Regions from separate parts of the Nocardioides luti genome, predicted to be linked through region 1. Evidence: predicted binding sites of a transcription regulator. Region 1 holds the regulator's gene; each other region holds the start of a gene.
What was found. The regulator LexA, encoded in region 1, represses DNA repair genes until DNA is damaged. The targets are predictions, from matches to a motif close to TCGAACANNTGTTCGA.
Positions count from the first base shown of each region.

Region 2: the regulator LexA is predicted to act here: its motif matches at 1,797-1,812, upstream of H5V45_RS11020 (HNH endonuclease signature motif containing protein).
Region 3: the regulator LexA is predicted to act here: its motif matches at 8,609-8,624, upstream of H5V45_RS03400 (DUF6504 family protein).

Region 1 covers NZ_JACKXE010000001.1:1,561,578-1,571,532, forward strand. Annotated here, with positions in the region: gene H5V45_RS07520 (ATP-binding protein) at 313-1,320, opposite strand; gene H5V45_RS07525 (hypothetical protein) at 1,443-1,820, shown strand; gene H5V45_RS07530 (NUDIX domain-containing protein) at 1,845-2,249, opposite strand; gene H5V45_RS07535 (DUF3052 domain-containing protein) at 2,259-2,678, opposite strand; gene H5V45_RS07540 (LysM peptidoglycan-binding domain-containing protein) at 2,985-3,404, opposite strand; gene H5V45_RS07545 (SDR family NAD(P)-dependent oxidoreductase) at 3,833-4,657, opposite strand; gene lexA (transcriptional repressor LexA) at 4,861-5,610, shown strand; gene H5V45_RS07555 (phosphatase PAP2 family protein) at 5,715-6,518, shown strand; gene H5V45_RS07560 (alkaline phosphatase D family protein) at 6,580-8,328, shown strand; gene H5V45_RS07565 (alkaline phosphatase family protein) at 8,325-9,584, shown strand; gene H5V45_RS07570 (ATP-dependent DNA helicase) at 9,594-9,955, opposite strand, start outside.
Region 2 covers NZ_JACKXE010000001.1:2,307,235-2,317,189, forward strand. Annotated here, with positions in the region: gene H5V45_RS11005 (VOC family protein) at 1-327, opposite strand, end outside; gene H5V45_RS11010 (GNAT family N-acetyltransferase) at 420-908, shown strand; gene H5V45_RS11015 (HAD family hydrolase) at 911-1,552, opposite strand; gene H5V45_RS11020 (HNH endonuclease signature motif containing protein) at 1,888-3,138, shown strand; gene H5V45_RS11025 (alpha/beta fold hydrolase) at 3,177-4,046, opposite strand; gene H5V45_RS11030 (AAA family ATPase) at 4,092-5,306, opposite strand; gene H5V45_RS11035 (hypothetical protein) at 5,366-5,662, opposite strand; gene H5V45_RS11040 (Fpg/Nei family DNA glycosylase) at 5,746-6,612, shown strand; gene H5V45_RS11045 (rhodanese-like domain-containing protein) at 6,625-6,960, shown strand; gene H5V45_RS11050 (hypothetical protein) at 7,002-7,394, opposite strand; gene aat (leucyl/phenylalanyl-tRNA--protein transferase) at 7,450-8,139, opposite strand; gene H5V45_RS11060 (EcsC family protein) at 8,212-8,892, shown strand; gene H5V45_RS11065 (hypothetical protein) at 8,853-9,955, opposite strand, start outside.
Region 3 covers NZ_JACKXE010000001.1:724,882-734,836, reverse strand. Annotated here, with positions in the region: gene H5V45_RS03450 (nucleotidyltransferase domain-containing protein) at 1-179, shown strand, start outside; gene H5V45_RS03445 (GNAT family N-acetyltransferase) at 157-705, opposite strand; gene H5V45_RS03440 (polyprenyl synthetase family protein) at 776-1,852, opposite strand; gene metF (methylenetetrahydrofolate reductase [NAD(P)H]) at 1,916-2,806, shown strand; gene H5V45_RS03430 (phytoene desaturase family protein) at 2,833-4,137, opposite strand; gene H5V45_RS03425 (hypothetical protein) at 4,172-5,566, opposite strand; gene H5V45_RS03420 (DUF4126 family protein) at 5,586-6,170, opposite strand; gene H5V45_RS03415 (YbaK/EbsC family protein) at 6,174-6,647, opposite strand; gene H5V45_RS03410 (hypothetical protein) at 6,716-7,198, shown strand; gene H5V45_RS03405 (MFS transporter) at 7,129-8,502, opposite strand; gene H5V45_RS03400 (DUF6504 family protein) at 8,724-9,104, shown strand; gene H5V45_RS03395 (SAV_6107 family HEPN domain-containing protein) at 9,113-9,544, shown strand; gene H5V45_RS03390 (DNA polymerase III subunit alpha) at 9,555-9,955, shown strand, end outside.

The sequences.
Region 1 (9,955 bases):
GGTCGCAGGCGCGCTTCAGACACCCCCTCTGGGGTGTGCTGGGCTGTGGATAACGGGGGTGCTGCTGTGCATAACAACCGGCTGCCTGTGGGCAGTCCACCCTGGTTCTGTGAACTAGATGTGGATAACTACACCGGTGTAAGTACTAGATGTAGTGGTAACCGTACGCCGCGGTCCGAGGCGTTCGCAAGCCCGCCCGCGACATTCCTGCGGTCTGGATCACACCCGCGGAGAAACCGCAGGTCAGCGCGTTGCGCGGGGCCCGAAATAGTCATTTCGGGTGGTGTGTCGGACCCGTCCGGCCGGGGAGCCTCAGCCGGTCTGCGAGGAGGACGCGACGTCCGCCACGGACAGCACGAACCACGCGGTCGTGCCGGAGGCGTCGCGCACCGATCCCCAGCGGTCCGCCATCGCGTCCACGAGGGTCAGGCCGCGTCCGAAGACGCGCAGGTCGTCGTCGTCCACCACCGGGGCGTAGGAGCCCGGGTCGCCGGACGGACCGCCCAGGTCGCGCACGACGACCGTGAGCACGCCCGCTTCGAGGTCGATGCTGAGCTCGGAGCTGGTGCCCGCGTGCATGACGGCGTTCGTGACGAGCTCGGAGACGCACAGCTGGGCGGTGTCGACGACGTCGCCCTCGACCTCCCAGGCGTCCAGCTGCTGGCGCACGAAGCGACGTGCGGCGCCGGGCGCCCGCGGGTCGCCCTCGAGGACGATCGAGGCACGGACGCCGGTGCCACCGAGCTGGTCGTCCCCGGCGACACCGCCGGTGCCGAGCGCACCGGCCAGGCGGATCCGGCGTACGGCGTCGGCGGTGCGGCGCGCGGTGGCCTCGAACAGCCGGCGGAGCGGGTCGTCGAAGGTCTGATCCTCGTCGAAGAAGACCACCAGGCCGCCGATCGGCGAGGCGGGGCCGGGCAGCGGCCAGGCCGCGATGGCGCGGGTGCCCTCGTCGCGCTGGCGGGCGACGAGCCCCGGGTAGCGGCCCTCGAGGTCGTCCACGCTGCCCGTGACGGACTCGCCCGTGCGGGTGACCGTCGTGAGCGGGACGTCGTCGTAGGCGTCGATGTGGCACCAGTCGAGCGCGGTGTCGCCGGCGTGCTCGGTGGCGACGTACCGCACCCGGCGGCCGGCGCCCTCCAGCAGCCCGAGGCCGACGCGGCGTACGCCGGCGAGGCCGCCGAGGTCGAGCAGCACGCTGCGCGCGACCTGGTCGATGCTGGTGGCGTTGCGCAGCTCGAAGCCGAGGCGGTAGAGGTGGCCCAAGGGCGCGACGGGTTCGTCCCCCGCCGCGTGCGTCGCGCCCCCGTCATCCAGCACCGAGACAGGATAGGTCAGTCCGGGCCCCCTTGACCGTCTGTCCAGCCCACCAACGCCGGGGTGTCGCGGGCCCCCCGGCCGGTCGGGGAGCGGGCGCTGGGCGGATCGGACACAATGTCCCGGTGGCGCCACAGGGGAAGCGGGTCGGGTCGCGACGGGGGCCGAAGAAGAAGCCGTCGTTGCAGCCGGCGCTGCTCCCGCTCGCCGCGGGCGTGACGCTCGCCGTGGTCGCGTGGGGCTACCTGGTGTACGCCGCGATCGACTTCGGCGGGACCGCCCGCTCGGGCGAGCAGAACGCCTGGTGGTTCCTCGCGCTGGCGTCGCTGGGCGCGGTCGCGTGCCTCTTCGTCGGCCTGATGCTCATCGCGCGTCTGCTGCGCCGGCTCGGGATCACGGGTGGCGCGTCGTCCACGCCGTCGGCCCCGCCCGCCGACCCCGGCTCGCCGCCCGTGGCTCCCCCGCTGCCGCCTCCGCCCGGCGGGCGGCGCGCGTCGCGCTGATCCGTCGGCCCGGCGGACGCGGCCTCAGAGATCGAGCAGCCGCGGCAGGTCCGCCCTGAGGTGGTGCGGTTGCAGGGCGAGCGTCTCGAAGTCTCCCGCCCCGGCCCACAGCAGCTCGAAGCTGTTGTCCGGCCCGTGCGCCTCGAGCTCCGGCCCGGAGAGCCGGGCCTCGCCGCGGACGTCGGTCACGAGGAAGTAGCGCGCCTCGCGGCCCGGCGTGTGCTCCCCGACCAGCAGCTCCCGGTCGATCGTGGCGCGCAGCGTGGTCTCCTCCCACAGCTCGCGGACCACGGCGTCCTCGAAGGACTCGCCCGGCTCGACGGTCCCGCCCGGCAGCACCGCGTAGTCGCGGCCGAGGTGGTGGCGCTTGATCAGCAGCAGCTCCGCGCCGCGTTGCACGACGGCCACGGCCCGAGGAGGGAGGGACACCCCGCGACCCTAGGCGCGGTCGGCCAGCCGGCGCACGAACTTCAGGCCGGACCAGGTGTCGTCGACCGCGGCGACCTTGACGTCGACGAAGCCGAGCTCGAGCCCGAGGGTGCGGACCCTGCCCTCGTCCAGGTCGACCCAGACGCCGCGCTCGGCCAGCGCCCGGTGGACAGCCTTCTTGGGCCAGCAGACCCAGACCGACCCGGCGGTGGCGGTGCGCTCCAGGAGGGCCGGCAGCCGGCCCGCGAGCGTGGCCAGGGTGGTGTGGAAGGTCAGCGTGACGTCGGCACGCGCCGGGAGACGGCGTACGACGTGGGCGCCGGTCAGGTCGCCGAGGTCGACGTCGTCCGGGAGCCGGTCGAGCAGCACGACGTGGCCGTCCCGGATGCCGAGCTTGGCGCGCAGCGGTGTGCTGGAGTAGCCGGCCATGCCCGGAGGGTAGGCCTTCACGCGTCCTGCCCGACGAAGGAGGATCTCCGGCACCTGGTGCCGAGGATCCTCCTTCGTCGCCGGTCAGCCGGTCCGGACACCCCACGTTTGGTCACCAACCGCAGGGTTTCCGCCGAAAACCTGCGGTTGGTGACCAAACCGCACACACCGGACGACCGCACACGGCCCGGGAAATGCCGCGAGGGGCGGGGCCACCAGGCCCCGCCCCTCGTCTTCCCCGGCCCACCAGCCGGGGTCGAGTCGGCTGATGAAGGTCTGTGCGCGCGCCGCTGGGCGCGCGGTGGGTCACTCCGTGACGGGGACCCGGAGGCGCTGGCCGGCGGCGACCATGGCGGAGTCGAGGGCGTTGAGACGCTCGATCTTGGCGACCATGGCGCGGACGTCGCCGTCACCGGCGAGCCCGGCCGCGATGTCCCACAGGGTCTCGCCGCTGCCGACCATCACGATCTCGGTCGGGGCGGGGGTGCCCGGCTTCTCCGAGGCGACCGAGCCGGCGCCCAGGGCGACGCCGATGCTCAGCACCGTGAGCAGGGCCGCGAGGAACACGACGAGCCGGCCGCGCCGGGTGAGCCGCACCGAGGCCCGGGGCTGCGCCGCGGCCACCGGCCGGCGGGTGGAGCGGCCGGCGGGACGGGCGGGCACGAGCCGGAGCTCGGGGCGCGCGGTCGGGGCGGTGGTCAACGGGGCGATCGTCATGGCGCTCATCGGAACTCCTGGGGAAGTGGAGGTCAGCATCGGTTCGTAGCTGCTGAAGGACTGTCTATCGGGGGCCACCGACAGTCCTGGTGGACCGACGGCTCGCAGCCTCTCGATCAGACATTCGATCGAACATGTGTACGACCTTAGAGCAGGTGTTCGAACGGCACAAGGGTCGACACGAACAATTGTTCGAAGCACTACCCGAGTCCCACCATGGGAACGCATGGCCCGTCTGTGCGTGCGGCATGGCCCGAACGGGCTATGCCGTCGCGCCGAACGGAGGAGGTTGAATGCTCACGCAGGCACTCCCGGTCGCCCGGGCAGTGATCCGCGCCAGCGGCCGGTTGGGCCCGTCCCCCCTACCTGACCGGTCGCTGACGGGGTCGCGACCCGGGGCAGGCACCGGCCGGGAGCGCCCGGCCGCCGCGTGGGGCTCAGGCCCGGCCGCGCCTCCCGAGGGCGCGCCGGCCCTGGGCGGCGAGCACGGTGGTGGCGGACGCCGTCACGCTCGGCACCAGGGCCCCGAAGCGCGACACGCCGCCGCGCCAGCCGGGCACGCTGCGCACGACCCGGCGGGCGCCGATGAGCGCCACCGCCTGGTCGGCGACCTCGTCGACGGTGAGGATCCGGCCGCCGGAGTGCACCAGCAGGCTGCCCAGCCCGCCGGGGGTCTGGCCGTCCAGCATCGCGGTCTGCACGCCGTCGGGGCAGATCGCGTGCACGCGGACGCGGCGCGGCGTCTCGGCGGCCACCGACATGGTGGCGGAGACGATGGCGGCCTTCGAGGCGGCGTACACCGTGTAGCCCGGCACCGGCGCCAGGCCCGCCAGCGACGCCGTGTTGACGATGTCGCCGCCCGCGGAGCCGAAGCCCTCGAGCGCGGCCTGCATCCCCCACAGGGTGCCGAGCAGGTTGACGTCCACCAGACGGCGTACGGCGTCCTCGCTCGTCTCGGAGAGCCGGCCGTCGTCGCCGACCCCGGCGTTGTTGCACCACACCGCAAGGGCACCGTGCCGCGCGGCCTCGGCCGCGACGGCCGCGTGGGCGTCCCGGTCGCGCACGTCCTGGCCGATCCCGGCCGCGGCGCCGATCTCGCCCGCCGTGGCGCTCGCAGCGGCGGCGTCCACGTCCGCGACCACCACCTGGTACCCGCGGTCCACGAGCCGCTCGGCGATCCCCCGGCCGATGCCGCGGGCGCCTCCCGTCACGACGGCGCTCAGCGGGCGGGCGGACGTGGGCGAGCTGGCGCGCGAGGACATGGCGGGAGTCAAGCAGATCCGGGGCCGGCGGAGCCCCGAGGGCACCCGGCACGGACGCGACACGCCGTTCGAACAGATGTTTGAACATCGGGTGTCCCGATGGCTACGGTGGGACTCCGGTCCGGGGTCCTCCCCGGTCCGGCCCACACCGTCACACCCGATCACGCCCGACTGATCGACCAGCCCGACCGGAAGGCAGCACCATGGCCACCAGCAAGACCCCCGGCAAGGTCGCGGACTCCTCCCGCGGCAAGGTCTCCGAGCTGCCGGACGGCCCGCCCGACGCCACCGGCCTGACGCCGCGCCAGCTGCGCGTGCTGGCCCACATCAAGGACTCGATCGAGCTGCGGGGCTACCCGCCCAGCATGCGCGAGATCGGCGACGCGGTCGGCCTGACCAGCTCGTCGAGCGTCGCGCACCAGCTCAAGGTGCTCGAGGAGAAGGGCTTCCTCAAGCGCGACCCGAACCGTCCCCGCGCGCTCGAGGTGTTCCTCCCCGAGGTGCTCGCGGCCCGCCGCTCGATCAGCTCGGCCGAGGAGTCGTCGTACGACGAGACCGGCATCGGCGACTCGCACCCCGCCGCGCAGTACGTCCCCGTCCTGGGCCGGATCGCCGCCGGTGGCCCGATCCTCGCCGAGGAGCAGATCCAGGACGTCTTCCCGCTGCCCAAGCAGCTGGTCGGCGAGGGCGAGCTGTTCCTGCTCGAGGTCGTCGGCGACTCGATGATCGACGCGGCGATCTGCAGCGGCGACTACGTCGTGATCCGCAAGGAGCAGACCGCCTCGAACGGCGAGATCGTGGCCGCGCTGATCGACGGCGAGGCCACCGTGAAGACGCTCCAGCGCCGCGACGGCAAGGTCTGGCTGATGCCCCACAACGAGGCGTTCGACCCGATCGACGGCACGCACGCGACCATCCTCGGGATTGTGACGGCGGTCCTCCGTAGGATGTGACCCATGTGTAGGGGGTGCAGCCCGGTGGAGCCGGTCCACGCCTCGGGGACGACTCGGGGGAATACCCGGTTTCCTGCCACGGCAAAATCGCCGAGGCTGGTCCGGTGAGCCTCCCGTCGATCCTCGTGATCCGGCACCGTTACCCCCGCGTGGTGCGCGGGGTCCTGGAGCTCACCCTGATCCTGACGCTCTGGGTCGGCTACTCCCTCTCGCGGCTGCTGGCCGACACCGCGCTGACCCCGGCGCTGGCCCGCGCGCACGACCTCCTGCACCTCGAGAGGCTGCTCGGCATCCACTGGGAGCTGCCGCTCAACCGGCTGTTCACCAGCCACCAGGCCATCGGCCTGCTCGGGTCGTACTGGTACGCCAGCCTCCACTACGTCGTCACCGGCGCCACCCTGCTGTGGCTCTACAAGCTCGGCACCCGGTCCTACCTGCCCGCCCGCCGGGCGCTGGTGGCCGGCACCCTGATCGGGCTGGTCGCCTACCTCCTGATGCCGACCGCGCCGCCGCGCTTCATCACCGGGTACGTCGACGTGCTCAGCCTGCACGCCTCCGACGGCTGGTGGAGCACGGACGCGTCCGCGCCGCGCGGGCTCGGCGGGCTCACCAACGAGCTGGCCGCCTTCCCCTCGCTGCACGCCGGCTGGGCCCTCTGGGTCGCGATCTCCGTGCAGCGCAACGCCGCCTGGCGCTGGGTGCGGGCGCTGGCCTGGGTGTACGCCGCCGGCACCGCCGTCGTCATCGTCGGCACCGGCAACCACTGGGTCATCGACGTGGTCGTCGGCTGGCTGGTGGTCCTCGGCGGCTTCGCGATCGCCCGGCGGATGCCGCGCCCGCTCGTGCCGGCGGCCGACCCGGTCGGCGTCGTGCCGCTCGCCGGCCAACCCACGGCGACCTCCGGGTGAACAAGCAGCGCTCCTCGGCGTGACGGCGTCACGCGGTGCGCGCTGCGTCGTTGGATGAGGCGTGACCTCCCCACGCACCGACCCGCCCCTGGCCCGACGCACCCTGCTCGCGACCGGCACCGTCGGTGCCGGGCTCGCCGGCGCGACCCTCGCCGCCCCGGCCGCGGACGCCCTCCCGCACCCGACGGCCGTCCGGCGCACGCCGTTCCGCCACGGCGTCGCCTCCGGCGACCCGCTCCCCCACGCGGTGGTGCTGTGGACGCGCGTCACGCCCACCGACGCGGCCACCCCCGGCAGCGGCCGCGGGCCCCGTGTCACGGTGCGGTGGGAGGTCGCGACCGACCGACGCTTCCGCCACGTCGTACGCCGCGGCGACTTCACCACCGGACCGAGCCGTGACCACACGGTCAAGGTCGACGCGCGCGGGCTCGAGCCGGCCACGTGGTACCACTACCGCTTCCACCTCGACGGCGCCACCAGCAGGGTGGGCCGCACCCGCACCGCCCCCGCCGAGCGGTCGACGCCGCGGCACCTGCGCTTCGGGGTGGTCTCCTGCGCGAACTGGCAGGCTGGCTGGTTCTCGGCCTACCGCGGCCTGGCTGCCCGCGACGACCTGCACGCCGTGGTGCACCTGGGCGACTACGTCTACGAGTACGGCCCCGGCGAGTACGGCTACGGCCAGTCCGACGAGGACATCCGCACCCACGAGCCGCGCCACGAGATGGTCTCGCTGGCGGACTACCGCCAGCGGCACGCGCAGTACAAGACCGACCCCGACCTGCAGGACCTGCACGCGAAGTACGCCTGGATCGTCACCTGGGACGACCACGAGGTCGCCGACAACCAGTGGAAGGGCGGTGCGGTCAACCACACGCCCGGGAAGGGCGACGGCGGCGAGGGCAGCTACACGAAGCGGCGCGCGCGGGCGCACCGGGCGTACGACGAGTGGATGCCCGCCCGGCTGGACGGCACCGCCCGGCTGGGCGACGGCGACCGGCTCTTCCGTCGGCTGCGCTTCGGGCAGCTCGCCGAGCTGAGCATGCTCGACCTGCGGACCTACCGGGACCAGCAGGTCGAGACCACCCCGACGCCGGTCCCGAGCCCGGACCCGGCCGTGAGCGACCCCGACCGGACGATCACCGGCCGCCGCCAGCTCGACTGGCTCAAGACCTCCCTGGACCGGCACGGCCCGCAGTGGAAGATCATCGGCAACCCGGTGATGATCGCGCCGGTGAACTTCGGCGCACTGCCCGCCGACGTCCGCGACGCGGTCCACCAGGTCACCGGCGAGACGCCCGGACCGGCCGACGGGGCGCCGTACAACACCGACCAGTGGGACGGCTACACCGACGACCGCCGCGAGCTGCTGCAGCACGTCCGCGACCACCAGGTGAAGGACGCGCTGTTCATCACCGGCGACATCCACTCGGGCTGGGCGGCCGAGCTGCCCTTCGACCCGGCGACCTACACCGGCGAGGGGCCGGCCGACGACTCCGCGGGCGTGGAGTTCGTCTGCTCGTCGGTCACCTCCAACAACCTCAAGGACATCACCGGCACGCCGCCGCGCACCTCGAGCGTGGCCGTCGAGGAGTCGATCAAGGCGAACAACCGCCACATCAAGTACCTCGACTTCGACAGCCACGGCTTCTCGGTGCTCGACGTGACCGCGAAGCGGGCGCAGATGGACTGGTTCGTCATCGAGGACCGGGCCGACCGGAAGACCCCGATCACCTGGTCGGTGTCGTGGCGCACCGAGGCCGGCACCGGCCGGATCACGCCGGTCGACAAGCCGCTGGGCGGTGCCTCGTGAGGCCGCTCGCCAGCCGTCGTGCCACCCGCCGCACCTTCCTGGCCGCGGGCGGGGGCATCGCGATCTCCAGCGCGGTCGCGGGGCCGTCGTACGCCGCCAGAGGCCCGAAGGGCCGCAAGCGGGCCTACGTCCTCGTCGTCGACGGCTGCCGGCCCGACGAGATCACCGCGGACCTGACGCCGAACCTCCGGGCGCTGCGCAACGGCGGCCTGTGGTTCCCGCGCGCCTCGTCGATGCCGGTCATGGAGACCATCCCCAACCACGTGATGATGATGGCGGGGATGCGGCCGGACCGGACCGGCGTGCCCGCCAACGAGATCTTCGACCGGTCGCTCGGCGACGTGCGGACGATGGACAAGCCGTCCGACATCAAGGTGCGCACGATCATCGAGAGGCTGAACAAGCGCGGCTTCACGACCGGGACGGTGCTGAGCAAGGAGTACCTCTACGGCGTGTTCGGGACCCGCGCCACGCACCGCTGGGAGCCGGCGCCGATCGTGCCGGTGTCGGGGCACGCGCCCGACCAGTTCACGACGGACGCCGCGCTCGCGATGCTCGACGACTTCGACCCGAACCTGATGTTCGTGAACCTCGGCGACATCGACCGCTTCGGCCACGCGGACCTCACCGGCACGACGCTGCGCGCGCAACGGCGTACGGCGCTGGCCGACACTGACGGCCAGGTGCAGCGGTTCGTCACGGCGCTGAAGGACTCCGGGCGCTGGGAGCACTCGATCGTGATCGTGCTGGCGGACCACTCGATGGACTGGTCGACGCCGGACGCCGTGGTCACGCTGCAGGGCGTCATGGACGCCGACCCGCTGCTCGCCGGGAAGGTCCGGATCGCCGACAACGGCGGGGCCGACCTCCTCTACTGGACCGGGCCGGGCTCGCAGCGCGTCGAGGCGATCGCGCGGATGCAGACCCTCGCCGAGGGCGTGCCCGGGGTGCTCGCCGCCCACAAGCGCACCGAGCCGTGGCTGCGGCTCGGTCCCCAGGCCGGCGACGTCGTGGCGTTCTGCCAGGCCGGGTGGCGCTTCACCGAGCCCGACCCGTCGGCCAACCCGATCCCGGGCAACCACGGCCACCCCGCCACCCGGCAGATCCCGTTCTTCGTCTCGGGCGGCCACCCGACCGTCCCCCGGCGTACGGCGTCACCCGCTCACGCGCGCACCATCGACGTCGCCCCCACCGTCGCGTCGTTCTTCGGCGTCGGCCGGCCGCGGGGCGGCTGGGACGGTCACGCGCGGGTCTGAGGGCTGCCCTCAGCTGGGGCCGGCGAGCCGCGCCAGGGCCTTGCGGACGACGGCGGGGTCGGTGGTCGTCCACATGGGCGGCAGGCTGGCCTTGAGGAAGCCGCCGTAGCGGGCGGTCGCGAGGCGCGGGTCGAGGACGGCGACGACGCCGCGGTCGCTGGTCGTGCGGATCAGGCGGCCGGCGCCCTGGGCGAGCAGCAGCGCCGCGTGGGTGGCCGCCACCTGCATGAACCCGTTGCCGCCGGCGTCGTCGGCGGCCTTCTGGCGCGCGCTCATCAGCGGGTCGTCGGGCCGGGGGAACGGGATCCGGTCGATGATCACGAGCTGGCAGGTCTCGCCGGGGACGTCGAGGCCCTGCCAGAGGCTCAGCG
Region 2 (9,955 bases), 750 kb from region 1:
CGGGTCGCGCACGAAGGCCTGCCACTCGTCGGTGCCGGCCGGCCCCAGCGTGTCGTCCTCGTGGCCGAAGATGACGTGCGGCTCGCCCTCGACCGGCGCGCCGCGCTCGCGCAGCCGGGTGAGCGTCGCGTCGATGTCGTCGACCGCCAGGTAGATCGTCGCCGGGGGCGCATTGCCCTCCAGCATCAGCCGCACCCCGTCGAGGTCGAAGAACACCAGCCCGGGCGGGTCGTACGTCGCTCGCGGCGGAGCACCGAGGAGGTCCTCGTAGAACGCGGCGGCCCGGGCGAGGTCGTCGGCGTGCTGGGCGATCTGGACGAGGCGCATGGCGCCGATGCTGCTGGCTCGCAGCCGTGCCGCGCAAGAGCGCGCGCCGCGGCCGCTGGGGGCCGCCCCCGGCGTACGGTCCACCGGTGAGCATGCAGCCCGTCGGGCCCTCCCCCTCCCTGAACCTGCGGCTCGCGACCGAGCGCGACATCGCCTTCCTCACCGACCTGGTCGTGGTCGTGACCCGGGCGCAGGGCAGGGTCCCGGACGACTTCGACGAGGCGGAGTACCGGAACGGCTTCGCCGGCTCGACCATCGAGCAGGTCGCCGGTCGGGTCGAGGACTCCACGACGTACGTCGTGGAGATCGACGGCGAGCGCGCCGGACGCCTGCGCGTGGTCCGCTTCCGTGACCGCCACGAGATCGCCGGCATCCAGCTGCTGCCCGCTCACCAGGGCCGCGGCCTCGGCACCCACCTGATCGAGCAGCTGATCAGCGAGGCGCGCGACGCCGGTCTGCCCGTGCGGCTCGGCGTCGAGCACGACAACCCGCGGGCCCGCTCGCTGTACGAGCGCCTCGGGTTCGTCAAGGTCGGCTCGACGGACCAGGAGGCCTTGATGGAGTGGCGCGACGTCGGCTGACCTCACAGCATCCCGAGGACCTCGGTGAGCGTCGTGACGGCGCCCTCGTGGCCGGCGTCGCTGGCGCCCGTTGACCGGTCGATGCGCACGGCGCGGATCCCCACCGCCTCGGCGCCGGCGCAGTACGCCGCCTGGTCGTCCACGAGGACGGTGCGCCCGGCGTCTGCCGCCAGCATCGCGAGCGCGTGCCGGTAGATCCCCGCGTCGGGCTTCGCCGACCCGACGTCGCAGGACAGCACCACCCCGTCGACCAGGTCCGCCAGGCCCACGTGCGCGAGCAGCGGGCCGGCGTTCGGGGCGCAGTTGCTGACCAGCCCGACCCGTAGCCCGCGGCGGTGGCACTCCTCGACGAACGGGACCACGTCGGGGAACACCGTCACGTGCTCCTGGAGCAGCTCGCGGTCACGGAGCACGAGCCCCTCCGCGCCGTCCGGCGAGACACCACCTCGCGTCAGCACCTCCGCGAACGCGTCCCGGGGCGAGATCGCGCCCGTCATCAGCGCGGGCCCGTGGTCGCTCCCCGCGGCGACCCACGCCGACACCGGCAGCCCGGACGCCTCGGCGAGCCCCGTCAGCGCGGCACCGAAGTCGACCGTCAGCACGGTCTCGAAGACGTCGAGCAGCACCGCGTCGGCAGGTGTCATGGTCGCCACCCTAGATCGAAGGTGCGCCTCCGGTGGTTGAGGAAGGCGCGCTAGCGCCTGTCTCGAAACCACCTCACCCCTGCCGCGACTCGAGGCCGTCTGTGGTCCGGCCTGTGCGCGCCTGGACGTAGTTCCGGTGTAGGGGATTTATTGAAGATGTGGTTGCCGTGGGTGCCGGGGCTACTACCCCTTGCGGTTGCTTTCAGGGTTGCCGTGGCTGCCACTTGCCCGCCGTGGTCACCGTTCGAACATTTGTCCTGATATTTTACCTTCAGGGTCGCTTTCCGGCTCATTCTGAGCCCTGGATTGTCGGTGGTCCCTGATTGACTTTCTCCATGACCAGCTCCCAGACCACGGCTCCGCAGCACGCGATCTCGCGCGCCGTCGCAGCCATGGACGAGCAGGTCGACAACGTTCTTGACGCACCCGTGTGGTCGATGTCGGACGACGAGGCCGCGGCCACGTTGGTCCGGCTCACCCGGCTCAGCTCACGCATCAGCGAGCTCGAGGCCCGCGTCGCGTTGCAGGCGGTTGCGGTAGGGGTGGGCTCGTCGGTTGGAGCGACCTCGACCCAGGCGTGGTGGGCGACCCGGACCAGCCAGACGCATCGGAGCACTGCCGCCAAGATGCACGTCGCCGAGGCCCTCGGCCGCTGGGACCTCGTCCGTCAGGCCTTGTCCTCCGGAGCGATCCTGACCGAGCAGGCCCAGGTCATCGTGCGGGCCCTGGACGACCTCCCCGACGACGTCAACCCCGAGACCCGGGTCCTGGCGGAGAAGCACCTCGTCGACCTGGCCGCCGACCACGACGCCGTCGACCTGCGCCGCCTCGGTCGCGGACTTCTCGACGTCATCGACCCCGCCGCTGGCGAGGAGGAAGAGCGCCGCCGCCTCGAGGAAGAGGAGCGCAAGGCACGCCAGCGGATGCGGCTCACCATGAGCGACGACGGGCACGGGTCCTGCCACGGCCGATTCACCATCCCCGCCGCCCAAGGGGCCATGCTCAAGAAGATCCTCCAGGGCCTCTCGGCCCCGAAGCACCAGACCGCGATCCATGGAGCGGGGGTTGAGCGGAAGCCGAGCCCGGAGCGGATGGGGGCCGCGTTCTGCGAGCTCATCGAGCGCTACCCCACCGACCGGCTCCCCAACGCGGGTGGCGTCAACGCGACCGTCGTCATCACGATGCCGCTGGAGACCCTCCTCGGTGCCGAGAAGGCCGCCACCCTCGACACCGGCGACAAGATCACCGCGAGCCAGGCCCGCCGCCTCGCCTGCGAGGCCGGGATCGTCCCGGCCGTGCTCGGCGGGAAGTCCGAGGTCCTCGACCTCGGCCGCACCCGCCGCTTCTTCTCGAAAGCCCAGCTCCTGGCCCTCGGCATCCAGCAAGGCGGCTGCACCGCCGATGGCTGCGACTGGCCACCCAGCATGTGCCACGCCCACCACGACACCTTCTGGAGTCACGGCGGCAACACCGACCTCAAGGACGGCCGCCTCCTCTGCCCACGACACCACGCCCGCGCCCACGACCCCACCTTCACCATGACCATGCTCCCCGGCGGGAAGGTCGCCTTCACCCGGCGGACGTAGGCCGACCCCTGCCCCGCGCCCGACCACCGGCGCGCACGTCAGCTAGCCCGCTCGACCAACCAGTCGAGCGCGGACGACGCGTGCCGCAGCACGGAGACGTGACCCTCGTCGGGGACGATCCGCAGCTCGGCGCCCGGGACCGTCGCGGCGAGCCAGCTGGCGTGGCCGGGCGGGATCATCCGGTCGGCGGCGCCGTGCAGGACCAGGGTCGGGGCCGCCACGTCCGCGACGGCGAAGCCCCAGGGTGCGACGAGCGCCAGGTCGTCGTCGACGGCCGCGGCGGGGCCGGCGGCGATCGCGGGGCGGACGACCTCCATGAACCAGGCCCAGTCGCCTGCCAAGGCCTCGCCGTCGGCCGCGACGAAGCCCGGGTCCAGCTCCTCGTCGGCGTCCTCGAGCGCCTCGCGGGCGGCTCGTCCCGCGGCGGCTGCGCGCAGGGTGGCGACGCTGCCCTCGGCCATGCCGGCGAAGAAGTCGAGGCCGTCCGCGTCGTAGGGCGCCGGGCCGGACGCGCCCACGACGGCCTTCACCCGCTCCCCGAGCAGGGCGGCGCAGGCCAGGGCGTGTGGGCCGCCGCCGGAGTGGCCGAAGGCCGCGAAGCGGTCGACACCGAGCGCGTCGAGCACCGCGGCGACGTCATCGGCTGCCGAGGCGATGCTGCGGCCGGGCGCGGGGGTGGAGCCGCCGTACCCCGGCCGGTCGTAGCCCAGCCAGCGCAGCCCCAGGCGCCGGGCGTCGGCGAAGAGCGGGCGCGGCGGGGTGCCGACGTTCGGCGTGCCGTGCAGCCACAGGACGGGCAGCAGCCCGTCCTCGCGCGCGCCGGTGTCGTAGGCGTGGAGCACCCGCCCGTCGGGCAGCGTCACGTCGGTCTCGGTCATGGAGGTCTGGGTCACGGGGGTCTCGCTCACGGGAGTAGGTCGGAGCCGGTCGGCGTCGTTCGACATGCCCGCGGGTCAGGCGTGCTCGCGGAGGTAGCGTCCGAAGTGCGGCACGGTGAAGGCGATCCGGCCGCGCTCGCCGGAGTAGATCAGCCCCTTCTTCAGCAGCGCGTCGCGCGCCGGCGAGAGCGACTGCGGCTTCTTGTCGAGGGCGGCCGCGACGTCCGCGGTCGGGACGCTCTGGATGTCGTCGAGCTGCTCGTCGCCGCGCTCGGCGATGGCGACGGCGGCGTCGGCCATGGCGCGGAGGTACTCGCGCTCCCCCGGCGTGGCCCGCTCGTAGCGGCTGCCGAAGAAGCCGACCGCCAGCTCGCCCTCGGCCTCGGGGGCCGCGACCGCGACGTCCTCGGCGGTGATCGGCGAGCGCGGGGCCAGGTCCCACACGACCTTGCCGTAGGCCTGGATGAAGTAGGGGTAGCCTCCGGTCGCGGCGTACATCGCGGCCAGCGCCTCCTCGTCGTACGCCGCCTCCTCGCTCTCGGCCGGTGCGCTCAGCGCCCGGTCCGCCGCGTCGCGGGCGAGCCGGTCGATGCGCTGGTAGCGGAACAGCCGCTCGGAGTAGGACTTGCTCGCCGACAGCACCGCCGGGAGGTGCGGCAGGCCGGCACCCACGACGATGACGGGCAGGCCGGACTGGCTGATCTCGTGGCAGGCGGCGCACAGCGCGGAGATGTCGTCGGGTCCGAGGTCCTGCATCTCGTCGATGAAGATCGCCACGCCCTTGCCGAGGTCGGCCGCGAGGCCGCCCAGCTCGCTGAGCAGCTCGACCAGGTCGATCTCGATGTCGCCGGAGTCGGCCCGGCCGCGGACGGCCGGCACGTCGATGCCCGGGCTCCAGCGGTCGGCGAGCTTCGCGGCCGAGCCCGCCTCGCGCTGGGCGAAGGAGCGGATCACGCCGAGGACGTGGTCGACGTCCTCGCTCTGCGGGTGGCCGAGCTCGCGCACGGCCTGGTGGAGCGCGCTGGACAGCGGGCGACGCAGCCCCTGGTCGGGCCGGGCCTCGAGCTTGCCGGTCCCCCACTGCTTGCGGACCGCGGCGGAGCGCAGCGCGTTGAGCAGCACGGTCTTGCCGACGCCGCGCAGGCCGGTGAGCACCAGGCTCCGCTCGGGGCGACCGTGCGCGACCCGCTCGAGCACCACGTCGAAGGCGCGGAGCTGGTCGTCGCGACCGGCGAGCTCGGGCGGGCGCTGGCCGGCGCCGGGGGCGTAGGGGTTCCTGATCGGGTCCACGATCGGACCGTATCCGGGAATCTAGCGAGATCCCTAGAGTGACGCGCCGAGGGCCAGCGTCAGGCGCCGGAGGCGATCCGCCGCACCGGCTGGGTGTCGTGCGGGCCGCGCCGGTCGCTGCGGCGCTGGCCGAGCGCGACGTCGTACGCCGTGTCGAGGCCCGACCGGAGCAGGTCGATCAGCTCGGGGACCTCGTCGACGGCGAGCCGGAAGGAGCCGGAGCAGACGTTCTCGCGCCACAGCGACAGCACGACCATCCCCGACTCGTGGTGCCACGAGACCCGCATCGCGCGGTCGGTCCCGCGGGCGTCGAGGAAGATCGACCCCGCCTCCGGGAGCGGACGCGCGGTGGGCATGGGGCCATTCTGCCCCCGGGTGCGCCCGACCGGTAGCGATCTCGACGAGCCCGCTGCGCGGGGAGAGTGCCTAGGATGACCCCGTGCCCGAGCTCCCCGAGGTGGAAGCCCTGGCCCTGGACCTGAAGGGCCGGCTCACCGACCGCGCGATCGTGAAGATCCACGTCGCGGCGTTCAGCGCCCTCAAGACCTTCGACCCGCCGCTCTCGGCGCTCGAGGGGACGATGGTCGACGACGTGACGCGGCACGGGAAGTACCTCGACGTGCACGCCTCCGGGCTGCACCTCGTGCTGCACCTGGCCCGGGCCGGCTGGATCCGCTGGCGCGACGAGGTGCCGACGATCCCGCCCAAGCCCAGCAACAAGAACCCGCTCGCCGTCCGGGTCGTGCTCGACAACGGCGCCGGCCTCGACATCACCGAGGCGGGCACCAAGAAGAGCCTGGCGATGTACGTCGTGCGCCGGCCCGACGACGTGCCCGGCCTCGCCAGCCTGGGCCCCGACCCGATGACCGACGCGTTCACGATCGAGGTGCTGGCCGACATCCTCCAGCGTGAGGGCCGCAAGCAGATCAAGGGCGTGCTGCGCCACCAGGGCACGATCGCCGGGATCGGCAACGCCTACTCCGACGAGCTCCTGCACGCCGCGAAGCTGTCGCCGTTCAAGCCGGCCAACAGCCTGACCGACGCCGAACTGCAGACGTTGTACGCCGCCATCCGCGACGTCCTGGGCGACGCGGTCGCCCGCTCCAGCGGCCTCGCGATGAGCGAGCTCAAGGGCGAGAAGAAGTCCCACCTCAACGTGCACGCGCAGACCGGCAAGCCCTGCCCGGTGTGCGGGGACATCGTGCGCGAGGTGTCGTTCGCGGACTCGAGCCTGCAGTACTGCCCCACCTGCCAGACCAACGGCAAGCCGCTCGCCGACCGGCGGATGAGCAAGCTCCTCAAGTAGACGAGAGATCCCATGAACCAGGTCCCCAGCGTCAGCGTCGAGCAGGTCCCGACCCCTCTCCCGGAGGGGCTGGCGGTCCTCGACGTGCGCGAGGACGTCGAGTGGGACCACGGGCACATCGAGGGTGCGGTGCACGTGCCGCTGATGGAGCTGCCGCAGCGCCTCGACGAGGTGCCGGTCGGCCAGGTCCTCGTGGTCTGCAAGATCGGCGGCCGCTCGGCCCAGGCCACGGGCTACCTCGTGCAGCAGGGCATCGACGCGGTCAACCTCGACGGTGGGATGGTCGAGTGGGCGGCCGCGGGCCGCGACTTCGTGAGCGAGTCGGGGGCCGACCCCCGGGTCGTCTGACCCGGGAGCGGCCCCCGACCGTGCCTGCCTGAGGACTCAGGTCACGAGCAGGTCTTCGTCTGGTAGTCGTTGAAGGCCTTCTCCTGCGCCTTCTCGTCCTTGCTGAGGTCGTCGGTGAGCTTGGTGATCTCCTCCTCCGACGCGTCGTCCGGGAGGTCCTTGATCAGCTTGATGGTCAGCTCGAAGCCCTTGCGGGCGTCCTCGGAGATGCCCTTCGGGGTCCCGGTCTCCTCGATCTTGTCGCCGGCCTTCTTGAGGGCCTTGACGATGTCGGCGTCCTTGGCGTCCTCGCCGAGCTGGGTGAAGTCCTTCTCGATCGCGGCGAAGTTCGCGCAGAAGTCCTTCACGGACGCGTCCTCGGGGGCACCCCCACCGCAGCCTGCGGTCGTTCCGGCCACCAGCGCCAGGGTGGCGGCGAGCAGGGTCAGCTTCATGAATGTCTCCTCTTGTCGGTCCGTCTCGAGGTCACCCTGCCCCATGGCAGCGCATTCATGCATCGGTGGACGCGTCGAACAGCGCGGCGGTCTTGACCGCCAGGGTCACCGGGAGCCGGCGCAGGTACGCCGCCCGCGACAGCTCCACCACGCCGAGGCTCGCCAGGTGCGGGGTCGACCACTGCACGTCGACGATCCGGTCCGCGGCCCGGTCGTCGCGCAGGCCCTCGACCAGGCCCACCAGGGCGACCTTCGAGGCGTCCCGCTCGCGGTGGAACATCGACTCGCCCGCGAAGAGCCCGCCGACGGCCACGCCGTACAACCCCCCGACGAGGCGGCCGTCGCGCCAGGCCTCGACCGAGTGCGCCCAGCCGAGCTCGTGCAGGCGGAGGTACGCCGCGCGGATGTCGGCGTCGATCCAGCCGGAGTCCCGCGACGGGTCGGCGCAGGCGTCGACGACCTCCTCGAAGGCCGTGTCGACGCGGATCTCGTGGTCCCGGCAGGAGCGGCGCAGCGAGCGCGAGACGACCAGCCGGTCGAGCGGGAGGACCCCGCGGCGGACCGGTGAGAACCAGTACATCGGGTCGCCCGGGGTGCCCGACGGCATCGGGAACAGGCCCCGGCGGTACGCCGCCAGCAGGGTGCCCGGCTCCAGGTCGGCGCCGATCGCCACGAGGTCGTCGTCGGCGTCGAACGCCGCGGCCTCCCCGAAGGACCAGGCGGAGGGCGGGGGCTCGACGGGCACGGCGCCCACCGTAGTGGCCGCCCGCGGGCGGAGACGCGGCCGTTCCTGTGGGCCCGTAAGTACGCTGGCGCCATGAGTGTGAAGAGCAACGTCGGCAAGCGCCTGGCGCCACGCATCACGAGCCTGGCCCCCGACCTCACGACCTCCTTCGTGCGCGAGGCACTGAACCGCGCCATCCTCGGCGCCGGTCCGCTGCCCGCCGCCGCGAAGGCCGCCGACAAGCAGCTCGCCGAGCAGAAGGGCGACGTCGGCAAGGCCGTCCACGAGGTGATCGAGAACCACGTCCGCTACGCCGGCGCCCAGGGCTTCGTCACCAACATCGGCGGCCTGGTCACCGCGGCCCTCACGATCCCGACGAACATCACCGGCCTGGCGCTGATCCAGTGCCGGATGGTCGCGGGCATCGCGCACCTGCGCGGCTACGACCTGCAGGACCCGCGGGTCCGCAACGCGATCCTGACCTGCATCCTCGGCGAGGACTCGGTCAACTCGCTCGTGAAGAAGAAGAAGCTCCCGGCCCCGCCGATGGCGCTCGCCACGGCACCGGCGCACGACCCCGACCTGGACCGGATCATCTCCGCCGAGGTCGCCTCCGAGCTGATCACCAAGGTCGCCGGCAAGCGCCTGGCGATGACGGTCGGGCGCCGGGTCCCGGTGGTCGGCGGTGTCGTCGGAGCGGGGGCTGACGGCTACGCCACCTGGCGGATCGGCCGCTACGCCGACCGCGAGCTCCTGCCGCGCAGCACGCGGTAGGCCTTGAGGGCGCGCCGGCCGGTGCTGCCGTCCTGCAGGCGGCGTACGAGCTTCTCGCGCCAGCGGTAGGTCGGGCGCAGGTAGGACCGCTCGAGCGCGAGCTGGGTGTCGCGCAGCTCGGCGGAGAGCCGGCCCTCGACGCCGCGCAGCCGCGCGGTCTCGAGGAGCAGCGCCCGGATGGCGTCGACGGCCGCGCCCGCGACCTGCTTGTTGTTCGGGCGGTCGGGGTCCGCCCAGTCCGCGAGCGGGGCCGGGCCGGCCAGGTCGTCCAGGTCGCCGACGACGTCGTACCCGCGCTTCTCGACCTCGGCGCGCCACGACGCCGCGACCTCCTGCGCCCACGGGTGGACGTCGGGCGGCAGGGCCAGGCGCGGTGAGGCGGTGCGCTGCGACAGCGTCTGGTGGGCGAGCAGCTCGCGCACCAGCGGCCGGTAGTCCGGCGGGTCGATGACCCGGTTGGCGGCCAGGTTGATGCGGCGCACGAGCGCCGTCTCGGGGACGCCGAGCGAGGGGTTGACCCGCTCCGCCTCGAGGTCGAGCTCGATGCCCTCCAGCCCGAACGCCCGGCTGAAGCGCTCCCAGAGCAGCTGCGGCGGGCCACCGGGCGGCGGCACGGTCACGAGGTGGACGCGGTCCGGAGGCAGGTCGCCGCCCCAACGGTCGAGGATGTCCGGCACCTCCTGGACGCCCCAGAACCACGACGACAGCCGGCTCTCGCGCAGCGGGTCGCGGATCTCCTCGAGGAAGCGCTGGTAGCTGATCACGCTGCGGTGCTTGACGTTCTCCTGCCACTCGGCCGGGATCTGGCGGACCAGGTCGCGCACCGAGAGGATCACGTGGACCTCGGTGCCGTCCTCGTGGCCCAGCGACGCGAGCGCGCGGGCCACCTGCGAGCGGGACGCGGTCGCGAGGATCTCGTGGCTGATGATCGAGGTGCCGCGGGCACGGCGCACCTCGCCGGCGAGCCGGTCCCAGGCACCGACCGCCTCGGTCTCGAGCCCGCCCCACGGCAGCCGCATCAGGTCGAGCGCGGCCAGGAAGTGCGCGTCGAAGCGGTCGGCCG
Region 3 (9,955 bases), 840 kb from region 1:
GCTACGCCCGGCCGGAGGTGACGCTGATGTTCAAGGCCGCGCAGGTGCGGGAGAAGGACCGGGTCGACGCCGAGGTCTGCCTGCCGCTGCTGGGCGCCGAGGCGCGTCAGTGGCTGAGCGACACGGTGGCCCGCCTGGACCCGGCGCACCCGTGGGTCATGCCGTCCGGTCCCGCCTGAGCAGGCCTAGGACCCACGAGTCGGAGACCACGCCGTCCACGACGCAGTCCTCGCGGAGCGTGCCCTCGAGCCGGAAGCCGAGCTTCTCCAGCACCCGGCGCGAGGCGACGTTGCGGGTGTCGGTCTCGGCCTGGACCCGGTTGAGGTCCAGGGTGGCGAACGCCCACTGCAGCACCGCCCGCCCGGCCTCGGTCGCGTAGCCCTGGCCCCACGCGGACTCCGCAAGGCAGTAGCCCATCGACGCGGAGCGGTGGACCGGGTCCCACTTGGTCAGGCTGCACCAGCCGAGGAACGCCCCGTCCTCGGTGCGCTCCAGCACGAGCCGCGCGCCGGAGCCCTCCTCGGCCAGCTCCCGGGAGGTGGCGATGAAGCGCTGGGCGCGGGCGGGGTCCTGCCAGGGCGGGGAGTCCCAGTAGCGCAGCACGTGGGCGTCGCTCTGCAGCGTGAAGAGGTCGTCGGCGTCCGTGTCCGCGACGGGCCGCAGCAGCAGCCGGTCGGTGGTCAGCGTGGGCGTGGGCAGCGGCATGGGGCCATCGTGCCCCGGGCCGGTGCCGGCGGTCGCGGGGGTTTCCCGCCGGGGTGCGGCAGGGCGGTGCTCAGACGACGCGGTCGGTGGCGGCCGAGGCCAGCTCGCGGAGCACGCCCCGGGCGTGCTCGTCCAGGTCGGCGCGGTCGAGCGCCGCGACCGCGTGCGCGGCCAGCTCGCCGATCACGGCCTCGACCGACGCGTGCGCGCCGGAGCCGTCGATGACCTCGCGCAGCCGCTGCACCTCGGCCACGTCGAGGTCGCGGCCCAGCGAGCGGTCGAGCAGGGCGGCCTCCTCGTCGGGGGCCGCGTCGAGCGCGAGCGCCACGAGCACGGTGCGCTTGCCCTCGACCAGGTCGTCGCCGGCCGGCTTGCCGGTGGTGGCCGGGTCGCCGAAGACGCCGAGCAGGTCGTCGCGCAGCTGGAAGGCCTCGCCCAGCGGCAGACCGAACGCCGTCAGCTCGGCCATCGTGGCGGGGCTCGCACCCGCGAGCGCGGCGCCGACGTGGAGGGGGCGCTCGATGGAGTACTTCGCCGACTTGTAGCGCAGCACGGTCATCGCGGTGTCGACGTCGGCCCGGCCGCGCGCCTGGACGGACACGTCGAGGAACTGCCCGGCGATCACCTCGGAGCGGCAGCGGTCGAAGACGTCGAGGGCCGGGGCGACCTGGTCCCGGGGGAGCCCGCAGCGGCGCAGCAGCTCCTCGGACCAGCTCAGCAGGAGGTCGCCGAGCAGGATGGCCGCTGCGGCGCCGTACTGCTCGGGGTCCCCGCGCCAGCCCGCGGCCCGGTGGTCGTGCTCGAGCTTGCGGTGCACGGCCGGGCGGCCGCGGCGCGTGTCGCTGGCGTCCATCAGGTCGTCGTGCACGAGCGCGCTGGCGTGCAGCAGCTCGAGGGCCGCGCAGGCGCGCAGCAGGGCGTCCTCGTCGACGGCCACGCCGGCGGCGTCGGCCACGGCGCGGTGGCCCCACCAGCAGAAGGCGGCCCGGAAGCGCTTGCCGCCGGACACCGACGTACGCCCCTCGGCCATCAGCCGCGCGGCGTCGTCACCGAGCGGCGTGAGCAGCGCGGCCTGCTCGTCGAGGAAGGCGTCGAGCGTCGCCTGGAGGCGGTCCCGGAAGCCCGCACTGTCCCATCCGCTCGTCACGCGGCGAGCCTAGTCAGTGGACAGGCGCCGGCCCGGGCCGCCCCCGCTCCTAGACTTTCCGGCATGGGCACCGGACGCGGAGTGGGCATGGCCGAGCTGATCGGCCGGGGCGAGCGCTCGTTCTCCTTCGAGTTCTTCCCGCCGAAGGACGAGGCGGGCGAGGAGCGGCTGTGGCGCGCGATCGCGGCGCTCGAGCCCTACCGCCCGACGTTCGTCTCGGTGACGTACGGCGCCGGCGGCTCGACCCGTGACTCGACCGTGCGGATCACCAGCCGGATCGCCAACGAGACCTCCCTGACGCCGATGGCGCACCTGACCTGCGTGGGGCACACGCGCGCGGAGCTCGAGGGCATCCTCGACACGTACGCCGCCGCGGGGGTGCACCACGTGATGGCGCTGCGCGGCGACCCGGAGACCGGCCCCCGCGGGGAGTGGACGCCCACGCCGGGCGGCCTCACGCACGCCGACGAGCTGGTCGAGCTGGCCCGCTCGCGCGGTGACTTCCGGATCGGGGTCGCGGCGTTCCCCGAGGGCCACCCCTCGGCCGCCTCGCTCGACCACGACGCCGACGTGCTGGTGGCCAAGGCCCGGGCGGGGGCGGAGTTCGCGGTCACCCAGATGTTCTTCCGCGCCTCCGACTACTTCGCGCTCGTCGAGCGGGTGCGCGCCCGCGGCGTCGACATCCCGATCCTGCCCGGCATCATGCCGATCCTGAACCTCAGCGCGATCCGCCGCCAGGGCGAGCTCATCGGTGCCGACGTGCCCGAGGAGGTCGTCGCCCGGATCGCCGCCCACGAGGGCGACAAGGACGCCGTGCGCGCCGAGGGGATCGCGATCGCGGCCGAGCTCTGCGAGGAGCTGCTCGCCGGCGGGGCGCCGGGGCTGCACTTCTACACGCTGAACTTCTCCCGGGCGACGCTCGAGATCTTCGCGGCGCTCAACGTCACCGTCTGAGGCGTCCCCGGCGGCCCGGTCCGGCCTCAGGCCGGCCCGACCGCCTGCGCGACCAGCGCGGCCGACAGCCCGACGAAGGGCAGCCCGCCTCCCGGCGTCGCGTGCGCCCCGGCGGCGTACACCCCGGGCACCGGCGTGGTCGGCCCCAGCCGGCGGCGCACCGTCGCGCGGCCCTGCCACAGCACGCCCAGCGGCGAGCCGCCCCACTGCTCGACCAGCTCGCGCGGCGAGCGGTCCAGCCGGGTGACGACGTGGGCGCGCACGTCGACCTGGTGGCGCGCGAGCGCGCGCAGGATGTCCTCGGCGAGGTGGCCGCGGCCGTGGATCGTCCAGGCGCTGTGCCCGTCGGGTGCGGTGCCGCCGGGGCGCACGACGAGCGTGGGGTTGCCGTGCAGGACCAGCTCGTGCGGCAGGTCGGGCAGCTCGCCCGACAGGCCGAGGTGGCACACGACCGGGGGGATCGCGGGCATCGTGCGGGCCACGTGGACGGCGAGCGCGGGCAGCCGTCGCGGGTCGATCGCGCAGACCACGACGTCGGCGTCCAGCTCGCCGCCGCCCTCGAGGGCCACGGCCACGGCGCGGCCGCCGCGGACCACGACGTCGCGGGCCTGCGTCGAGGTGAGGACCGTGACCCGGCGCGTCGTCATCCGCTCGCCGAGCACGGTGCCGAGCTGCGCCATCCCGCCGGGGACGGTCCAGGCGCCGAAGCGCTGCTCGAGGTAGGCCGTCAGCCCGGCCCAGGCCGGCACGTTGCGCAGGTCGTGGCCGTCGGCGAGGAACGGGTGGCCGGCGACCAGCCGGAGCCGCTCGTCGCGGAAGGTCCGGCGCAGCCGCTTGTGCAGCACCTCGCGGCTGTCGAGCCGGGCGGCGACGTCGCGGGGGAGTGCGTCGGGCTGCCACGGCACCTCGAGGTAGCCGCGGCGCAGCACCTCCCAGTCGTCGGCGTACGACGCCACGTGGTCGACCCACTGCTGCCCGAGCCCCGGCGACAGCGCGTCGAAGGCCGCCAGCTGGGCGGCGCGCGAGCCGCCCGGCACGGCGACCGAGGTCCCGTCCTCGAAGCGGTGCTCGCGCACCACCTCCAGGGGGACGAGGTCGAGCTCGCGCTCGAGCGGTCGGCCGGACTTGCGGAAGAGGTCGCGGACGACCGCCGGGAGCGCCGTCCAGGTCGGGCCGGCGTCCCAGGTGAAGCCGTCGAGCGTCACGCTCGACAGGGCGCCGCCGAGCGTCGCGGACTGCTCGACGAGGGTGACGTCGTGGCCGGTCTTGGCCAGGCGCGCGGCGGACGCGAGGCCGCCGAAGCCCCCACCGACCACCACCACGCGCGCCATGGCCGAACCCTACGGTCCGGCCGCACGCCGGGGCTCAGCGCAGGTCCGGCGCCGCCGTCAGGTCGCCGAAGCCGACGGCGTACTCCCGGTCGAGGAAGGCCATCAATGCGAGGTTGACCTCGGCGAGCCGGCCGCCGCGGGTCAGGACGCTGCAGGGGTCGACCTTGGCGAACATCCCCGAGGGGGTGTCGGCCACCGACAGCACGTTGCCGGTCGGCGCGTCGGCGCGGGCGAAGGCGCGGCCGTCCCACGCGACGTCGTAGGCGTCGGGGCCACCGACGGAGCGCTCGTCGGCGAACGCCACGACCTTGCCGTGCCGCTCCGCGTCCATCAGCGGCGCCAGCGCCTCGACGTCGGCCACGGTCAGGCCGGTGTCGACGCCGGCCACGAGGTTCGCCTGCAGGAGCGTGAAGAACTCGCGGTCGACCTCGGCGACGGTCGTGGCGCCGGCGGACATCCGGGTGTTGAGCTCGGTGGGCAGGAAGCCGTCGGCGGTGAGCACGCCGTCGACGCCGAACGCCCCGCGGTAGCCGTGCGCCGCCTGCAGGTGCGCCCCCACCCGGCGCACGACGTCGCGCATCGCCGCGCGGTCCGCCTCGGGCGGGTCCCAGAAGGTGCCGAGCCCGCCGTAGACGAAGGAGCGGTGCTCGACGTCGCGCAGCATCGCGATCTCGACCGGCCGGAGCGCGGCGGTCCCGTCGGGCAGCACGAAGCCGTGGATCGAGCACGGCACCCCGTCGAGGAACGGCAGCACCCGCACCCGGTCGCAGCGCGGCGCGAAGAACGCCATGGCGGCCGCCTGGTCGGCGTCCTCGCGGATCCACCGGACGAAGTTGCCGCCGCCGTTGAAGCCGTCGCGCGCGTCCCCCGACCACACGGCGCCCAGCGGGCCGGCGAGCTCGTCCGTGGCGCGGGCGAGGGCGGCGTCGTCGACGGGGGCGATGAGGTACGGCGCCCGCCGCACACCGGCCGCGTCCCAGACCTCGTCGGCCAGCATCTTGTCCTCCAGGGCGAGGAAGGACGCCGGGCGGCCCCCGGTGGCCGGGCGACCGAGGATCGGCTCGTCGGTGGTGACGAACGGCGTGGTGAACCACGTGCCGCGGCGCTCCGGGTCGAAGGCCTCGACCGCCGCCACCACCTCCGCGGGCAGGTGCCGCGCCAGCCGGTCGTGCGTGCGCAGCTCCTCGGTGACCGACACGGTCGGCGGGGGCGTCACGTCGACCACCACGCAGTCGCCGTCGACCGGGACGGCCCCGGCCCCGCGGGCCGTCGCCAGCACGAGCACCGGGCAGCCCCGGGCGCGGAACCAGGCGACGTACGACGTCGTGCCGGCGAGCACGGTCGGGCCGACGACGACCGGCTGGCCGGCGTACAGCCCGGCGAGGCGTGCGGTCACCGCGGCGCGCTGGTCGGGGTCGGTGAGGTCCACGGGACCGACGCTAACCCGGTCAGGCGGTCGCGGGCTCGCGCTTTCTCCAGCGGCGCCAGCCCCGGCGCACGAGCTTCGCGACGAAGTAGAGCATCACCAGCCCGGCCACGAGGAACACCGCCGCGACCGCCGCGGCGGTCCGCGGGTGGACCACGGCGAACCACACGACCCCCAGGACGGCGAAGTCCTCGACGACGCTGGCGGTGATGTTCGTGACCGGCTCGGGGGAGGAGTTGAGGGCGAGTCGTCCGCCCGCCTTCACCAGGTGCGAGAGCAGGGCGGTGCCGCCGCCGACGACGCCCAGCACGGCCTGGTCCAGCGAGTCGGCGTCACCGGCCAGGAGCACGCCGATGACGGCGCCCGCGGTCGGCCGGATCGCGGTCGAGACGAGGTCCCACGTGGAGTCGATGTAGGGGATCTTGTCGGCCACGAACTCCATCGCGTAGAGCACGAACGCGATGCCGAGCACGTCCCAGCGGCCCAGCACGTCGGGCACGGAGGCGACGTCGCGGACGCGGTCGTAGGTGCCCAGGACCAGCACGACCAGGTAGGCGTTGACGCCGCTGGCCCAGCCGCTCGAGAACACCAGGGGCAAGGACTCCACGGCTCAGGCGACCTCGATCTCGGTGGCGCCGGTGAGGGCGAGGAGCTCGTCGTACGTCGTCGAGAACACCGCCGCGGGGTGGCCGGCGGCCGCCCAGACGACGTCGTAGCGGCGCAGCCAGGAGTCGAGGTACGTCGGCACCGGCGCCGGGTGGGCGAGCGGGGAGACGCCGCCGATCACCTGGCCGGTGTGCTGGCGCACGAACTCGGGCTTGGCCCGCTTGAGCGGCCCCGTGCCGACCTCGCTCGCGACCTTGTCGGTGTCGACGCGGTGCGCCCCCGAGGTGAGGATCAGGACCGGGCTGCCGGCCGCGTCGAAGAGGAGGCTGTTGGCGATCGCGCCGACCTCGCAGCCGAGCGCCTCGGCGGCCAGTGCGGCGGTGTGGACGGCGTCAGGGAGAATGACCACCTCGCCGGTGCCTCCGCGGCGCGCGTGCTCATCTCGAAATCGGGTGATCGACGGGTGCTCGCTGGGCATACTGCGACCCTAGCGAGGGTGCGGCGCCCGGCCCACACCCACGACACCGATCGGTTGAGGAGCTCCAGATGGCACGGCAGCAGCCGGGTTCGGTGACCAACGCGGTGCGCGTGCTGGTCGCGCTGATCGCGCTCACGGTCCTGACGGCCCTGCTCACGGTCGTCCTGCACGACGAGCTCGTGCGCTCCTGGGCGGCCGGTCGCGCCGACGGCGGGGTGGACGTCCAGCCGCCCGCGTTCACGCCGGTGGCGATCGTGCTGTGCATCGTCTTCGCCGCGCTGGCGGGCGTGCTGATCATGTTCGTCCGCGACGGGCACGGCTGGGCGCGGATCTCGCTGGCCGCGCTGGTGGTCTTCATCGGCATCGGGTCGCTGGCGATCCTGCGGACCGACCCGCCCCCGGTCTTCCTGGTCATCTCGGTGGTCTCCGTGCTGCTCGACCTGGCCCTGCTGGTGCTGCTCTGGCACCGCGACTCCAGCGCCTACATGCGCGGTGCCTGGCTGTCGTCGCACCCCGACGAGGCCGGGCTCGACTCGTCCACCGCCCCCTGAGGTCGTCCTGAGCGGTCGCCGCGCAGGGCGAGGGTGACGTAGGTCCCGGCGACGACGTAGCCCACGCCCTGGAACGCGAGGACCGGCACGATCCCGATGCTCTCGCCGAGCAGGCCAGCCGCGACCGTCCCGGCGACGCCGGCCGTGGTCTGCGCGAGCGCGACCAGGCTGAACACCCGGCCGCGCTCCGCGTCCGAGGTGTGCTGCTGGAAGATCGTCATCTGCCCCGCCGCCGCGCCAGCGCCCGGGATCCCCACCACGACCATGCCCAGCACCGCCGGCCAGATCGCGACGTACGCCGTGGGGTAGAGGAAGATCGCGAGGTCGACCAGTCCGAACAGCACGGACCCGGCGCCCAGCAGCGCCAGCGGGGACAGCCGGTGCGCCAGGCCGGCCACGACGAGCCCGCCCAGGAGACCGCCCACGGCCTGGACGGCGCAGATCACGCCGTACGCCTGGCCGCTGCCCTGCAGCACGTCGCGGACGAACGGCGCGAACAGCGTGCCCATGATCCCCTCACCGGCGCTCGTGACGAGCAGGAACACCAGCAGCACCCGGATCGCCGGCTCGCGGCTCGCCGCCCGGATGCCGCCGCGCAGCTCGTCGCGGAGTGCCGTGAGCCGACGCTGCACGGCCGCCTCGGCCGCCTCGGTCGACCGCCGCTCGACCCGCCCGCTCGTGCGGATCGCCCGCAGCAGCAGGGCGGCCGCGAGGAAGGTCAGCACGTCGAGTGCGGCGACCGCCGGGACGCCGCCGACAGCGGCCGCGGTGCCGCCCAGCGCCCCGCCGAGCAGGCGGGCGAGGTTGCGGGCCTGGCCGTTGACGGCGTTCGCGGTGACCAGCTCGTCCTCGTCGACCAGGCGCGGCAGCATCGCCTGCTCGGCGGGGGCGAAGAACACCTCGAGCAGGGACTGGCCCACCAGCACGGCGTAGACCAGTCCGACCCGGTCGGCCCCGGTGACCAGGAGCAGCGGGAGGAGACCGACCGCCATCGCGAGGTTGGTGGCGATCATCGTGCGGCGGCGGTCCCACCGGTCCACCAGGACGCCCGCCAGGGGCCCGGCCAGGACCTGGGGGAGCAGCCCGGCGAGCAGGGTGCCGGTGGAGGCCAGCGTCGAGCCGGTCAGGTCGTAGACGGCGTAGGCCAGGCCGATGCCGAGGATCCAGTCCCCGCTGAGCGAGACCAGGCTCGCGGTCACCAGCAGCCGCAGGTCACGTCGCCGTCGGAGCAACCGCCACGGTGCCCGCAGGTCGAAGCCGGCCGGGCGGTGGTCGGGCCGGCCGAGCTCCTCGTATGACGTCATGACGACACCATAATGCCGTCACAATGATGTCGCTACGACATCATCGGGTTTTCTCGCCGGGTCGACCTTGACGGACTGTCCGCGGCGGGGTGTACGGTTCTCGTGTTCGAACATCTGTTCGAACACCCCCGGCGGGGCGACCTCGACCCCCGCCCCGCCGGGGCTCCGGGGTCGGGTCCAGCGGGTCGACGGTGCAGCAGCAGGCAGGGAAGGACGATCGAATGAGGCGCTACGACGACCCCGTGGACGTGCGCAAGGGCTGGGTGACCGGGGTGGAGGGTCCCGAGCAGTTCCTGTGGCGCGGCCGGTTGTGGAAGGTGCGGGCCGTGCTCGCGCACTGGGTGGAGACCACGCCCTGGTGGCAGTCGGCCGACGCCCGGGCGGTGATCGGCTCGGACGAGCCGGCGACCGGTCCCGGGGCGGGTTGCGGGACGGGGACCGCCGTCCGCGTCGCGAGCCCGGACCTGGTGGGGGAGCGCGAGCTGTGGCGGGTCGAGGCCGGCCGTGGGGCGGCCGTCGAGGGTGACGACCGCGGCGGGGTCTTCGACCTCTCCTTCGACTGGAGCGACGGTCACTGGTTGCTCGTCGGCTGCGCGGACTGAGGCGCGCCGTGGACGTCAACCCCTACGCCCTGCCCGCCACCACCCACTCCTACCTCGTCCGGGCCGCCGAGTCGCTCAGCGAGGCGATCGCGGCCGACGAGGTCCCGACCCGCTACGCCTGCGCCCACGTGGCCGCCCTGCGGTCCGCGGCCGCGCTGCTCGCCGCCCGGGCGCACCCCGCCCCGGCCCGCCGCCGCCCCCAGAAGAACGCCTGGGTGCTGCTCGCCGAGGTGGCCCCCGAGCTCGCCGAGTGGGCGCGCTTCTTCGCGGCCGGGGCCGCCAAGCGGGCCGCCGCCGAGGCCGGCTCGACCCGGGCGGTCACCGAGCGCGAGGCCGACGACCTGGTCCGCGACGCCGACCGCTTCCTCGCCGTGGTCGAGCAGTCGCTCGGCCTGGTCCCGCACGTCTCGACGCCCGCTCGCGCCCGCGCGGTGGGCTAGCGAGGTCACCGTGCCCGACCCCTACCCCCACCTCCACGTGGCCTCCGGCTACTCCCTGCAGTACGGCGCCTCGCACCCGCACACGCTGGTCGAGCGCGCCGCCGAGCAGGAGATGGACACCCTGGCGCTCACCGACCGCGACGGCACCTACGGCGCGGTCAAGTTCGCCAAGGCCTGCCTGGGTGCCGGCATCCGGCCGGTCCTCGGCGTCGACCTGGCCCACCGCCCGGTCGGGGCGGCGCCGTCCGGCCCGGCGCCGGTCCGGGCCCGGACGCCCGTGCGGGGCGGGGCGTTCCGCGACGAGCGGCTCCCGCGGGTGACCTTCCTGGCCGGCGGCGGCCGGGCGGGCTGGGCGGCCCTGTGCCGCCTGGTCTCCGCGACCCACCTGGCCGGGGAGCGCGGGAGCCCGGT